DNA from 3 places in the Novosphingobium sp. MBES04 genome. Region 2 is predicted to be linked to each of the others. Evidence: riboswitches for the same ligand, from Rfam matches in the RefSeq annotation. Region 2 holds a riboswitch; each other region holds the start of a gene.
The links. Region 2 has a riboswitch for cobalamin ahead of MBENS4_RS15325 (TonB-dependent receptor plug domain-containing protein). Riboswitches for the same ligand answer to the same signal wherever they lie in the genome.
Positions count from the first base shown of each region.

Region 1 (4,648 bases), on a different contig from region 2:
ACCCCGAGCGCTCGGCCAGCCGGTTGACGCCCGCACCGTATTCCCCGGACGCCGGACCGAACACGCGCAGCGTGGCGGCGCGGGCGCGCTGGGGCGTGGGCGCGCTCTCGTCCTCGGTCATGGTCTTGACCCAGGCGGCGGCGATGTGGTTTGCAGCCAGGCTCTCGCGTCCCGGCGCGCGCAGTTCACCGAGCGGGGCCAGCGCGCTTTCAAGCGCGTCCGCGAGTTCGGGGTGCGCGTGCGCAATCGTACGCGAGGACGCGTCGAGTGCGAGAAGGCTGGCCTTGTCGAGCCACTTGAGCTGCTCTCCATAAAGGTCGCGGAACAGTCCCGAGGTCACGAATGTCACCTCCTCGCGCGGGGCGTTCCGGCTTGCGGGACGCCGCTTCAGTCCGGTCAGGATTCCCCGGCTGTTCCAGACCGGCTCGATGCGCAGCAGCGACAGGCCAAAGGCCATGGTAACACCGCCGTCGCGCACCGTGTCCGAGGCCCACAGCACGACCGCGCGGCCGCCTTTTGCGGGAGCGGGCCTGCGCGCCATGGCGGCGCCGACATCCCAGGCGATGCGGTCGGGGACCAGGCTGGAATCGATGCCGTAGAAGTTGCGTCCCGTTGGCAGGCTCTGCGGCGAGCGCAGCGGATCGTTGCCCGGCCCGGGAACCACGAAACGCCCGTCGAGCCCGGCGAGAAGAGCGTCCATCTCGGCCTTTGGAGAGGCGCGCAGGGCCGCTTCGGCCTCGCGGTCCCCCATGGATTGGAGCATCGTGTCTACGGCCGTGTCGCTCCAGGGGCGTCCGAAGACGTGGAGCCCCATCGGCATGAAGTCCTCCTGCATCCGGGTCAGCATGTGCCCGGTTTCGTGGACAAGAAGCTCGGCGTCGATGTGCTCGAAAGCAACGCTGTCATCCCCGCGTTCCTCGCGGATCTCGGCGACGATGGCGCTGTCCATGCCCAGCTTGCGCACGCTCGCCCGAATACGCTCGAGCGCGCGGTGCCGCGCCATCTCGCCGTCGGAGGAACTGTCGCTGCTTTCGTAGCTCTCGACCAGCTGGCGCAGTCCGAGCAGGTCATCATAGAGCGGCGTCGCGGCCAGCGGCGGAGTAAGGTGATCGATGACGACGGCCAGCCCCCGGCGCTTGGCCTGGAGCCCTTCGCCCACACCATCGACAATATAGGGATAGAGCCCCGGGACATCGCCTGCGACAAGCCGCGAATAGCTCTCGCGCGCGAGACCTGTCTGGGCACCGGGCAGAAACTCGTAGGTCGAGTGCCGTCCCAGATGAATGATCGCGTCCGGCCCGAAGTTGCGGCGCAGCGCTTCGTAATAGGCGAGGTACTGGTGGGGCGGGGGCACGCTGCGGTTGGCGTGCAGCAGCGCTTCCTCGGTTTCCCAACCGCGCGGGGGCTGGGGGCCGATCAGCACGTTGCCGAACCGGAGCGCGGGCAGCACGAAGCCGCCGTCGACGCTCATCACTTTGCCGGGCGCCGGGCCCCAGCCTGCCACACCCTCTATCGCGAGCGCCTGCAAGGCGCGGGTGAGCGTCTGTGTTTCACGCACATCGTGCTCGCCCGCGATGTAGCGGTCATAGGCAGCGCGCAAGTCCGTGGAGAGACGTTTGGCCTTGCGCCCACGCTCCCCGGGGGTGCCCTCGATCACGAAGTCGAGATCCTTGAGGACCCGGTCGACGGCCTCGCTCGCCGCCTCGGGTCGCTGATCCCGGATCGCTTCGCGCACGTCCACGGCCAGCGCGGACAGAGGACCGCCCACCATCTCGTCACGGATACGATCGGGCAGAGCCTGGAAGAAGTGGCGGTAGTCCGCGAGCGAGAGGTGCAGCGCGGAGGTCTTGCCCATCCGGCGCAGCGCCTCTGGGTCGCCGGGCAGGTTGATGCCGCGATCTTGCAACTGGCGAAGGAGCAGGTCGGGGCTCTGCGGCAAGGGGCCGGTGGTATAGCCCTCGGCCTTCAAGCGGCGCAGGATCTCGAGCAGCGAGGCGGGCACGTCGAGATTGTCGGCCCCGATATTATGGCGTCCGGGAGGGTGGTTGTAATAGATGATCGCCACGTGCTTGGCGGCATTGGACTTGCTCTGCAGGCGCACCCAGCCCTCCAGCCGCCGGGCCACCGCGTCGATTTCAGGGGCGACGGGGCGGCTCAGGCGGATCTCGATCCCGGTGAGAGGATCGATCCGGGGTGCCGCCGCGAGCGCCAGTACCGCGGGCTGGCTCGCGCCCGACAGTTCGGGCATGGCGATACGGTAGTAGACACTTTTCGAGGGGAGACCCTCGGCGCTGGAGCGCCATTCGCTCTCACCCATCTTGTCGCTGCGGATCGCCTTGAGGACCGGAACGCCCAGACTCGCGAGCGCGGCGGTGGCGCGCTCGCGCTCCGAGCCGCCCAGCGCGAAATCGGCCAGTGTCACGAGCGCGGCAGGATGGCGCGCCTTGAGCTGCTCAAGCGCGTCGGCGGTCGGCGCTCCCCAGTCCGCAAACAGCGACTGGCAGGCAAGGTGCCTGGCAACCACGGCCTTGCACAGTTCCTTGTGCGTGTCGCGGTCCCCCGCCTGGTCGCCGGTCTCGTAATCGAGGACGACAACCAGCGGCGCGTCCTTCGCGCCCTGGCGCGCGCCAAAGCGGATCGGAGGGATTGGCCGTGGTGCAGGCACGGCCCTGCGTTCGGCAGCGTCGCCCAACAGCCATGCGAACAAGTTCACAAGGTTTTCGGTGCCGCGGGCCTGCCAGTAGCTTTCCGCCTTGGCATGGAGCGCACGGGCCGCTTTGGGCGATCCTGTCCGGTGCGCCATCCGCTCAAGGAGGGCCGACGAAAGGTCGCTCGAAACGCTCACGCCGTGCACCGGGACGTCGAGCCCGCGCGCCTTGACGATCCGCGCCACCCGCGCGGCGTCGTCCCCGAAGACGCCGGCCAGGAGAATCCCGTCGGCGTCCTGCATGAGCCCGGCCATCTCGTCGTCGGACAAGGCGCGCGCCTGTTCGGGCGTGCGCAGGACGATACGCGTGCCCGGATCGGCCTCGACCAGCGCCTTGGCCGCGTCCGCCGCGACCTGCGAGTTGCGGGCGGAGATGAGCCCGAACAGCTCGCGCCTTGGGTCCAGACCCGGCCCGGCGATCATCCAGACGGCGAACAATCCGACTGCCAACAGCAGCACGGCGACAAGACCCTTGCGCAACGACACACACCTTTCCCCCCCGCGCAATCCCGAACAGGATCGCACGGGCAAGCCAACTACGGTGTCGTCACGGCGGAACCTTCCGATGCCTGCGACTGGTCCCGGTCGAGTGCATGGACGACGGCGACGGCAGGTCTCCTGGCTTGCGGGTCTTAGCCCTGTCCGCGTCACCTTCCCGGATCCGAAGTGATCCAGTGGCTCGACGCGAGGCTCACCGCGCACAGTTGCGGGCACAGCGCCGGATTGGAACCGGCTTCCCTTTTCACCCCGGTTTCCCGAGGCACCGTCGCCGCGCTGGATATCGGCAGCCCCGCCTCTTGTCCAGAGTGTGCCTGGGGCAGGCCGCTGCACAAACTTGGTGAAGCTTGAAAAGGAACTTAGGCCGGTAGCGGAAGACGGCCACATACCCGCTCTTACACGATGAACACGGGAAAGCGGCCACTGCTGGCGCTAAAGTGATGCGCCTGGAGCAGCCTTTGCTGTGTAATCCCGATCATGGCCCGGCGTGACCCAATGAGATCGCGCCGTTCGTCCTTCCCGGCTTGCCCTCACCGGTTCTGCATTGCTCAGATAATGGGTGATCATGTGGGCGATGCGCTGGCACGGCTCCGCCCCTGCAAAGCCTGCATTGCCTGCCTCATCTCGTACGATTCCGTCAAAGGCGGCCTCGGTACGTTCTACCTGCACAGCACGATAGGCGGGCCAGCTTTCAAACGCATGCCGGATCGCCCTCTCCAGATCATCGTCGGGCTCGATCACCGGGCCGAAGTCCCACATCGCATAATCAGGATTGCCCTGCCATGCGGCATCGTGGCTGTTCATGAACAAGCACGGCCGCGGGCGAAGCAGATACTCGTAGATCTGGCTGCTGACATCGCCGACGTAGAGGTCGGCCGCCATTGTGTAGCTCATGTCCACCGACCGCTCCGACCCCAGATCGACAAGCACGCGGTCCTTCACGGCGAGTGCCTGCCAAGCCTGCTTTCGGGCATCGCTCCAGTGCCGTGCCATGCGAATATGCGGTGCAATCACAAGGTTGTAGCGATCCGATGCGCAGACTGCATTCACCAGTCGGCGCGCCATGATAGGGCCCGAACCCATGCGGCGATGAAAATGCGGGTTGTAGAGAATGACAGGCCTGTCATCGGGAAACAGCGGCTGAGGCCTCAAGCCGGCCCGCATCGATGCCGCCAGTTTTACAGGCCCCCCGATCACACACCTTTCCGGCGTGCAGCGTCCTCCGGCAATCAGTCGCTCACGGTCCTTAGCCCCTGCCACAAAGACCTTGTCGAAATGACGGAACCGGTCTTCAAAACCCACGGCGCGATCGCCGGCCCCATGTGGAATATGGAACAGGGGAGGACAGTGGCCGGGTAGTCGCTTGAGGATCGTGCTCGTCCGCTCTGCGCACAGGATGGCATCGCAATCGCGGATGCGGTTTGCCGCCAGCAACAGTTTCGC
Region 1 covers NZ_DF850488.1:1,280,275-1,284,922, forward strand. The annotation lists gene MBENS4_RS05655 (cobaltochelatase subunit CobN) at 1-3,193, opposite strand, end outside; cobalamin riboswitch at 3,299-3,490, opposite strand; gene MBENS4_RS23900 (glycosyl transferase) at 3,638-4,648, opposite strand, start outside.
Region 1: it holds a riboswitch for cobalamin, as region 2 does, so the genes downstream of both, MBENS4_RS05655 (cobaltochelatase subunit CobN) here and MBENS4_RS15325 (TonB-dependent receptor plug domain-containing protein) in region 2, are expected to answer to the same signal.

Region 2 (4,648 bases):
GCTGGAAAACGAAAAAAAGTTCAGCAGTACGGCATGAATTTCAGGCTCCCTTCGACGCGACACACGAATGTCGTCCGCCAAGGGATATCCCCGCAGATCGCGAGGCCCTCGTCCGCCCGGTTCATCCCGCCCGCGCGAAAAAACGACGGCATCGGGCCGGTTTCCTGACTTCCCGGTTCACAGCGCGTCTTCGCCGCCTTCTCGGGAGATCCCTCCCAATGGCATGTGGCGATGCGCTCCCCGGTCACAGTTGCGGGAGCAGTGCCGGCCCAGATCGCCTCCTGGCGACCTTTCCGGACTTCCCGATTAAGCCCTCTCGGGCACCCGTTGCGCCCCCACGATTAGGCGACCATCGTCTTTCCCGCAAGTATATTGCACTTGCGCAGCGGGCAACGGACCTATAGTTCGCGGGCCCAAGCGACAGGTTCCCCGCAAGGGGATCAAAAGGGAACCGGGTGCAAGACCCGGGCTGCCCCTGCAACTGTAAGCGGCGAGCCATCCGGCCAATCTGCCATTGGGACATGCGTCCTGAGAAGGCGGTCGGAGCGCCCTGACCCGCGAGCCAGGAGACCTGCCTGACGCCGTCGTTCTTCATCCGGGCAGGGTGCACCGGGTGTTCGAGGGCCGCGCCGTCACTGGTCAAGGTCATCCCTCGCGTAGCGACAGCCACCGCCTTGCCGGATGCGATCCGGGCAGGGGGCGTCGGGTCGTGCGCTCTTCTCGAAAGCAGAAGATCTGCGATACGGCGGTTCCTTGCCACAACGGAGCGCAAGCGGCGGGCAAACCGTTGTTTGCATGAAGGGAATTGTCCCGCCCGTGTTGAAGTTTTCCTATCTGGCCGGAGTTTCGGCCCTCGTTTTCCCGCTGTCCGTCCTCGCACCTTCCTTCGCTCATGCAGAGGAAGCTCCTCCGGGTACGATCTACGTCAGCGCCTTGCGCACCCCGGTCGCCGCCGAGCGGGTTTCCTCCAGTGTCACCGTGCTTGATGAAGAAGCTATTGAGGACGCGCAGACTTTCTCCGTCACCGACATCCTGCTGCGCACGCCCGGTGTCTCGATCTCGCGCAACGGGGGGTACGGCACCAGCACCAGCCTGCGCATCCGCGGCGCGGATGATGGCACCACGGTCATGGTGATTGACGGCATGCGCCTGTCCGATCCCTCCTCGACGGCGGGCGGCGTCAATGTCTCCAACCTGTTCCTCGACGATGCCGAGCGCATCGAGATCCTGCGCGGGCCGCAGTCGATCCTATGGGGCAGCAACGCGATCGGCGGTGTCGTCAACGTGACCACGCGGCAGGCGTCAAAGCCGCTCGAAGGTAGCTTTGCCGCCGAGGCGGGCTCCAACCAGACCGTGTCGGCCCGCGCGGGCGTGGGCGGCACGAGCGACCTTGTCGACTGGCGCGTGGCGGGCTCCACCTTCCGCACCGACGGCATCTCGGCCCGTTCAAGCGGGACCGAGGATGACGGCTATCGCCGCACCTCGGCGAGCGGGTCGGCCCGCTTCAAGCTGGCCACTGACGTGTCGCTGGACCTGCGCGGCTACTGGTCGGATGCGCGTTCGGAGTTCGACGGGTCATCGGGCGATACGTATGCGTTTGGTACGACGCAGGAATGGTCGGGATATGCCGGGCTCAACTTCGGCCTGTTCGATGGGCGCCTCGTCAACCGGCTTGCGGTCACGCAGACGACCTCGGATCGCGAGAACTTCGATCCTGAACGCGACATCCGCCAGATCACCTTCGACGCGCATGGCCGCCTGCGCCGCTTTGAATACCAGGGCACCTTCACGCTGAACGAAGCCGTGCAGGTCCTCTTCGGTGCCGAGCGCGAAGAGCAGCGCATGACCACCGCTTCGCCCGGAAACAGCCGCGTGCCCTATGAGCTGACGCGCCACGCGGTCGATACCGACAGTCTCTACGGCCAGCTGCGCGTGACCCCGCTTCAGGGCCTCACGCTCGATGGCGGCGTGCGCTACGACCACCAGTCGCGCTTTGGCGGCAACACCGTGGCGAGCGCGGGCGCGGCCTACTCGCCCAACGACGGCGTGACCGTGGTGCGCGCGAACTATTCCGAAGGCTACAAGGCGCCTTCGCTCTACCAGATGTTCTCGGCCTATGGCGTCGCCGATCTCGAGCCCGAGCAGGCCAAGGGCTGGGAAGTCGGGATCGAGCAGGGGCTGGGCGAGATCCTGCGCGCCTCGGCCACCTGGTTTGAGCGGCGCACGACCAACCTCATCAACTTTGCCTATTGCCCGAGCGGCGCCGACCAGCCCGAGGTTTGCTACATTCCGGGCACCGACACCACGCGCTTTGGCTACTATGCCAATGTCGACAAGGCGCACGCGAAGGGACTGGAGCTGGCCGCGACGGCGCGCCTCGGCGTCTTCTTCGCCGATGGCAACTACACCTGGACCAATGCCGAGGACCGCACGCCCGAGGCTTCGACGTATGGGCGCCAACTCGCCCGCGTACCGCGCCATACCGCCAACGTCGAGGGCGGTGTGGACGTTGCGGGGGTTCGGGCCAGTGTCGCCGCGCGCTATTCGGGCAAGACCTTCACCAGCGCCAGCAGTTCGACCGTGCTTGACGATTACTGGCTGGTCGATCTGCGCGCGCAGATGGAGGTAATGCCCGGGCTTACCTTCCAGGCCCGCGTCGAGAATGTCGGCAACACACGCTATGAAACCGCGAGCGGTTACGGGATGCTTGGCCGCACGGTCTACGCCGGTATCCGGAGCCGGTTCTGATGCTGCGCGCGCTGGAGGAAGGTGGGGCGGGCACGACGCAGGTGGTGGTCTGCTCCACCTGTCGTCACACCGCCGACGCGCGCGAGGACAGTGAGGGGCTGCGCGGCGGCGCGCGCCTCGCCGCGGCTCTGCGCGAGGTGAAGGCGGCTGAGGAGGCCTTCGCGGGGGTCGAAGTGCAGGACATGCCCTGCCTCTTCGCCTGCAAGCGGTTCTGCACCATCCACATCCGCGCGCCCGGCAAGGTCGGCTACGTGCTGGGCGACTTCTCGGCCGATGCCGAGGCCGCCCGCGCGATCCTGACTTATGCCGCGGCCCATGCCGAGAGCGAGGAGGGCGTGGTGCGCTACGCCCATTGGCCGGACGGCGTGAAGGGCCACTTCATCACCCGCACTCCGCCCGAAGGATACCTGTGCACATGACCCTGTTCGAGAACCGTGCCGCCTTTCTCGATGCGCTTGCGGCGATGCCTGGGCCCGATACCGGGGCCATCGCGGCCGCGCGCGCCCGGCAGGCCCAACTGACCAAGCCTGCCGGATCGCTGGGTCGGCTGGAGGAAATCGCGGTCTTCATGGCCGGATGGCAAGGGGCCGAGCGGCCACGGCTGGACATGGTGCAGGCAGTGGTCTTCGCGGGAAACCACGGCGTTGCCGCACGCGGGGTCAGCGCTTTTCCGGTCGAAGTGACCGCACAGATGGTGGCCAATTTCGCGGGTGGCGGGGCGGCGATCAACGCATTTGCGGCGGCGTGCGGGGCTGATCTTTCCATCGTCGCGCTCGATCTTGATCGTCCGACCGGCGACATCGCCTGCGAACCGGCCATGGACGAGGCGGACTGCCTGGCTGCGCTGAACGCGGGCGCACAGGCGGTGAAGGAGGAGACCCAGCTTCTCTTCGTGGGCGAAATGGGCATTGCCAATACGACCCCCGCAGCCGCGCTTGCGGCGATGGCTTTCGGAGGCGAGGCGGCCGACTGGTGCGGACGCGGTACTGGCCTCGATGCAGCGGGTGTTGCGCGCAAGGTCGCCGCGGTCGAGGCCGCGCTGGCGCTCCATGCCGGGGCCTGCACCGATCCCTTCGAGACCCTGCGCTGCCTTGGCGGGCGCGAGATCGCCGCAATGGCAGGCGCCATGCTGGCTGCGCGCATGCGGCGGATTCCCGTGCTGCTCGACGGGTTCATCGCCTCGGCATCAATCGCGCCGCTGGCTGCGGCTTTTCCGGCGTTCCCCGACAACTGCCTGGCTGCGCACCGTTCGGCCGAAGCCGCGCATGGGCGCTTGCTGGAACACCTGGGGCTGGAGCCGCTGCTCGCGCTGGGCATGCGGCTGGGTGAGGGCTCTGGCGCGGCGGTAGCGGTGCCGCTGGTGCGCGCCGCGCTGGCCGCGCACGGCGAGATGGCGACCTTCGCCGAGGCCGAGGTGGCGGCCGGGAGCGCATGAACGTGCGGCGGATCCACCTTGTTCGCCATGTCCCTCCGGTGAGCCCGGGACTGCTGTGGGGGCATGGGGACGTGGCGCCCGCTGTGGTCGATTGCGGCGCGTTCTACCAGCGCGTGCAGGAGGTGGCGCCCACACGGCTGGTGAGTTCGGACCTTGCGCGTGCGATGCTTCCGGCGCAGCATTTGGCCAAGAAGCTGGGGCTCGAACTGGAGACCTCCCCGGTTTGGCGGGAACTCGATTTCGGTGCCTGGGACGGCCTTGCGCCCGAGGTCATCGATGTCGAGGCCCTGACCGCCTTCTGGGAAGATCCGGAGGCAAATCCTCCTTCCGGCGGCGAGCGCTGGTCGCAACTTTGCGCCCGGGTCCGCAGGGGACTTGCGGGCCTCGACGACGGCGCGCTGGTCGTCACACACGCAGGCGCGATGCGCGCTGCGCTATCGGTGCTGACCGGGCTCGACCATCACG
Region 2 covers NZ_DF850489.1:328,692-333,339, forward strand. The annotation lists cobalamin riboswitch at 138-343, opposite strand; cobalamin riboswitch at 406-593, shown strand; gene MBENS4_RS15325 (TonB-dependent receptor plug domain-containing protein) at 817-2,748, shown strand; gene MBENS4_RS15330 (DUF1636 domain-containing protein) at 2,748-3,167, shown strand; gene cobT (nicotinate-nucleotide--dimethylbenzimidazole phosphoribosyltransferase) at 3,164-4,183, shown strand; gene MBENS4_RS15340 (histidine phosphatase family protein) at 4,180-4,648, shown strand, end outside.

Region 3 (4,648 bases), on a different contig from region 2:
CCAGGCCATCACCCTGGACGCCTTGTCCGCTTCGAGATAGTAGAACGCCGAGCCCGGGAAGCTGGCCCCCGCCTGCTCGAACGGCATGGGATCGGGCGTGTGGTGCTGGGTGGCCGCGTTGGCGATGCGGAAGCGCTCCCAGGTGCCGGGCATGGCAAAGGCGGTCAGGGCGGCCAACGAGAGTACGGTTCCGATCCGCCTGGTGTAGGCGCGGCGCGGTGCGGCGGTGCGGGTGGTGAACCGGCGGGCCCGGCGCTTGCGGGCAAAGTGCCCCTGGAAGTCGGCAGGGCGGCCATCGCGTAAATCGGGCAGGGCAGGCACGCGCGACATGGGGTTTCGTTCCGGATCCTTGGTTCGCCTACCCCCTCCCCATATCGGGCAGGGGGCGAGCGTTGGCGACACTCTCTATACAATACGCATCGTGGGTCGCGGTCACGCCTGTGAGGCGCGTCCCACCTCGGTACATGGATCGAGTTCGCCAGATTAGGGGAAAGGCTTTAAGAAAGCCTCTGCAACCTGCCAAGATGGTTCCGCGCAATGATTGCAGGGCGAGAGGTCTTTGAGTTGCAATTTCCCCATGGCGCACCTAAAGGCCGCGCGCACGCCACGGGTTGCCTGCTCGCGTTGACGCGGGGGCAGGCCTAAGAGGGAAGCCGGTTGCAACTCCGGCGCTGCCCCCGCAACTGTGACCGGGGAGCATCCCCTCCATTCGCGCCACTGAGCAATCGGGAAGGCCGGACGGGGATGCATCGATCCGGAAAGCCAGGAGACCTGCCCGGGGTCGTCGTTTGCAAACCGGGCGAGGGGACCGGTGGGCAGCGGTATGGGGCGCCACTTCGGGACCGGCGCGATCCTTCCGCCATGAACGGCCACACGTTCAGGGGGTTCCGGAAGGGGTAAGACATGAAGAGCCGTTATTTCGTGGGCGCCGCATTGGGCGTGGTCCTCGCACCTGTCTGTGCGCAGGCCGCCGAGGCCGGACCGCTCGACGAGACGATTGTGGTTGCCGCGACGCGCACCGAGGTCCCGCTCAGCCAGGTCGGCCAGTCGGTCAGCGTGGTGACGCGCGAGGACATCGAGCGCACCCAGGCGACCACCGCCAGCGAAGTGCTGTCGCGCCTGCCGGGCCTGCAGGTCACCAATTCGGGCGGCTTCGGCCAGCCTTCCAGCGTGTTCATCCGCGGCGCCGACAACGCGCAGAGCCTGGTCCTGATCGACGGCGTGCGCGTCAATGATCCGGGCGACGTGGGCGGCGGTTTTGACTTCGGCGCGCTCACCATCGGCCAGTTCGACCGGGTCGAGGTGGTGCGCGGGTCCTCGGGCGTGCTCTACGGCAGTCGGGCCATCGGCGGTGTCATCAACCTTGTCACCCAGCGTCCCGAGGAAGAGTGGCACGGCCGCGCGAGCGCCGAATATGGCTGGCGTGATCGCCGCCAGGTCTCGGCCTCGGCAGCGGGCCTGGTCGGCCCGGTCGGCCTGACGGTGGGCGGCAACTGGCTCAAGGGCGATGGCTATTCCGCCTTCAACGAGGATCGCGGCGGCACCGAGAAGGACGGCTTTGAAAACAAGAGCCTGAACGCCCGCGCGCAGGTGGAGTTGACCGAGGGCCTCTCCATCGACGGCGGCACCTTCTGGACCCGCGCCAACTACGACTACGACAACACCGGCGCCGATGCGCTCAATGTCGGGTTCAAGCGCGATCTGACGGGCTATGCCAACATCCGCTACGCCGGGCTCGATGACCGCCTGCACGCGCGCGTGGGTTATGGCGTGGTCGACACGCGCCGCATCTCCGACGACGCGGCCTGGGGGCCTTACGAGACCAACGGCAAGAACGAGCGCTTCGAAGGCCAGGTCGATTTCACCCCCATCGAGGCGGTGACGCTGCTGCTGGGGGCGGAGACCGAGACGCAGGACTTCTCCGACACCTACGATTCCAACGATTCGATGACCATCGACAGCCTCTTTGCCAATCTGACGCTGCGTCCGGTGCGCGGGCTCACGCTGAACGGCGGGCTGCGCTACGATGACAATTCGCAGTTCGGTGACCGCACCACCTTTGCCGTCAACGGCGCCTATGCCTTCGCGGGCGAGGATGGCCCGGTCGTGCGCGCCAGCTACGGCGAAGGCTTCAAGGCGCCCTCGCTCTACCAGCTCTACACCAACGCGGGGTACCGCGCGCTCGAGGCAGAGACGTCCAAGAGCTGGGACGTCGGCGTGGAGCAGCCTTTCGCGGGCGGCGCCGGGCTCTTCTCGGTCACCTATTTCGATCGCAAGACGAAGAACATGATCGACTATGACATGGCCCAGTGGAACTACTACAACATCGGTCGGGCTCGGGCGAAGGGTGTGGAACTGGGCATGCAGGTGATCGACTGGCAGGGTTTCGACATGAACCTTGCCTATACCTACCTTGATGCCACCAACACGCTGACCGGGGCGCGCCTGCCGCGCCGCACCAAGAGCAACATGACCGCGAGCCTCGACAAGCGCTGGGACGTCAATGGCCACGGCGGCCTGCGCCTGGGTGCGGAGCTGCGCGTGGGCGGCGCGCGCTGGGACGATGCGGCGCAGACCTACTACGTCGAAGGCAACACGGTCGTGAACCTGCGCGGGTCCTTCGCGGTCACGCAGAACGTCGAGGTCTTCGCGCGCATGGAGAACCTCTTTGACGAGCACTACGAAGTGGTGCGCACCTACGGCACGCCGGGCCGCTCGGCCTATGCGGGTGTGCGCGTGAAGATGTGACCTGTACCGTTCCTCCTGCTTCCTGGCGTGCCGCTGCGGCGCGCGCAGGCTGGGCGCTCCTTGGCACGCTGCTGCTGAGCGCGTGCAGCGGCGCGCCCGCGCGCCCGCAGGAGCAGGGGGAAGGGGCGTCCTCGGGGGGGAGGCGGCCGAGCATCGTCTCGCTCAACCCCTGCACCGATGCCATCCTGGCCGAGGTCACCGCGCCCGGCCAGCTGCTCGCGATTTCCGGTTACAGCCACGATCCCTCCAGCACCTCGATGGGGCTGGAGGCTGCCGCGCGCTACCGCGGGGTCTCGGGTTCGGTCGAAGAGGTTGCCGCGCTCGCACCCGATGTCGTGGTGGCAGGGAGCTTCCTCGCCCCGCCGACCGCCAACGCCTTGCGCGATCTGGGCATCCGCGTTGTCCTTGAACCCATCGTCTCGGACGTGGCGGGCGCACGTGAGCAGGTGCGCATGCTGGCCGAATTGAGCGGGGACAAGGCGGCAGGCGAACGGCTTGTCGCGCGGATTGACGACGCGCTCAGGCGCAACGCCGCGCCGGCGGACTGGACCCCGGTTCCCTCGCTGGTCTGGGAATCGGCGGGGCTGGTCGCAGGCAACGACACCCTGGTGGTGGACCTTCTTGAACATTCCGGCTTCGTCAACAGCGCGGGCGCACGCGGGCTTGGGCAGGCTGAGTTTCTGCCTCTTGAACAGGTGCTTGCCGATCCGCCGCGCGTTATCTTCGCGGTCGGCAATCCGCGGGCCGAGGAGGACCGTATGCTCCATCATCCGGTTCTGGCCGATATGAAGAACACGCTGCGCATCCCGCTCTCGCGCTCGCTGATCTGGTGTGGCGGACCGACCGTGCCCCGTCTGCTCGACCGGCTGGGCCGCGCGCGCCGCGCCTGGCTTGGCCGTCACGTGGACACGCGCGAAGGCGCAGAGGACGCGGGGCACGCGAGGGGCTTTGTGCAGAAGGACACATGACCCAGTTTCGCCTCAACCTGTTGTTGCTCCTCGGGCTTGCCCTTGTTGTGCCGCTCTCGCTTCTTGCCGGACGCGTGTGGATCAACCCGCTTTCGCCCGAGACGCACAACGCCTCGCTCATCCTGATGCACCTGCGCCTGCCGCGCGCGGTCCTGGCCGTGACGCTGGGCGCGGGGCTTGGCCTGACGGGGGCGGCGATGCAGGCGTACCTGCGCAACCCGCTCGCCGATCCCGGGCTTTTCGGCATTGCGCCGGGCGCGGCGCTGGGCGCGGTGCTCAGTTTCTGGACCGGCTACGCGGCCTCGCCCTGGTTGCTCCCGGTCTTTGCTCTGCTGGGAGCTTCGGGCGCGATGCTGCTGCTCGCCCTCATTGCCGGGCGCGGCGGCGGGGTGGCCCTGTTCACGCTGGCGGGCCTCATGGTCTCCAGCCTTGCCGGGGCCCTGATGAGCCTGGCCATCAGTCTTTCGCCTTCGCCCTTCGCGATGACCGAGATCGTCACCTGGATGATGGGGGCGCTGGCCGACCGGTCCTGGCGCGAGGTCTGGATTGCCGTGCCCTGTACCCTGGCCGGTGCGGCGGCGATCTACGCCGCGCGGCGCAGCCTTGATGCCCTCACGCTGGGCGAGGTGGCGGCCCGTTCGCTCGGTGTTGATCCGCTGATCCTGCAGTTGCAGATCATTGCCGGGGTTGGTCTCATCATCGGGTCAGGTGTGGCGGTCGCCGGGATCATCGGTTTCGTCGGGCTCATGGTGCCGCACCTCGTGCGCCCCTTGACCGACCGGCGGCCGAGTTCGCTGCTGGTGCCGAGCGCGATTGCCGGGGCTCTGCTGCTGTTGGTCGCCGATTGTCTGTGCCGTATCCTCCCGCTCGCCAGCGGAGAGCTGCGTCTGGGCATCGCGCTCAGCCTTCTGGGAACGCCCTTTTTCCTTGTC
Region 3 covers NZ_DF850488.1:145,863-150,510, reverse strand. The annotation lists gene MBENS4_RS26275 (hypothetical protein) at 1-330, opposite strand, end outside; cobalamin riboswitch at 592-793, shown strand; gene MBENS4_RS00555 (TonB-dependent receptor domain-containing protein) at 904-2,748, shown strand; gene MBENS4_RS00550 (ABC transporter substrate-binding protein) at 2,745-3,716, shown strand; gene MBENS4_RS00545 (FecCD family ABC transporter permease) at 3,713-4,648, shown strand, end outside.
Region 3: it holds a riboswitch for cobalamin, as region 2 does, so the genes downstream of both, MBENS4_RS00555 (TonB-dependent receptor domain-containing protein) here and MBENS4_RS15325 (TonB-dependent receptor plug domain-containing protein) in region 2, are expected to answer to the same signal.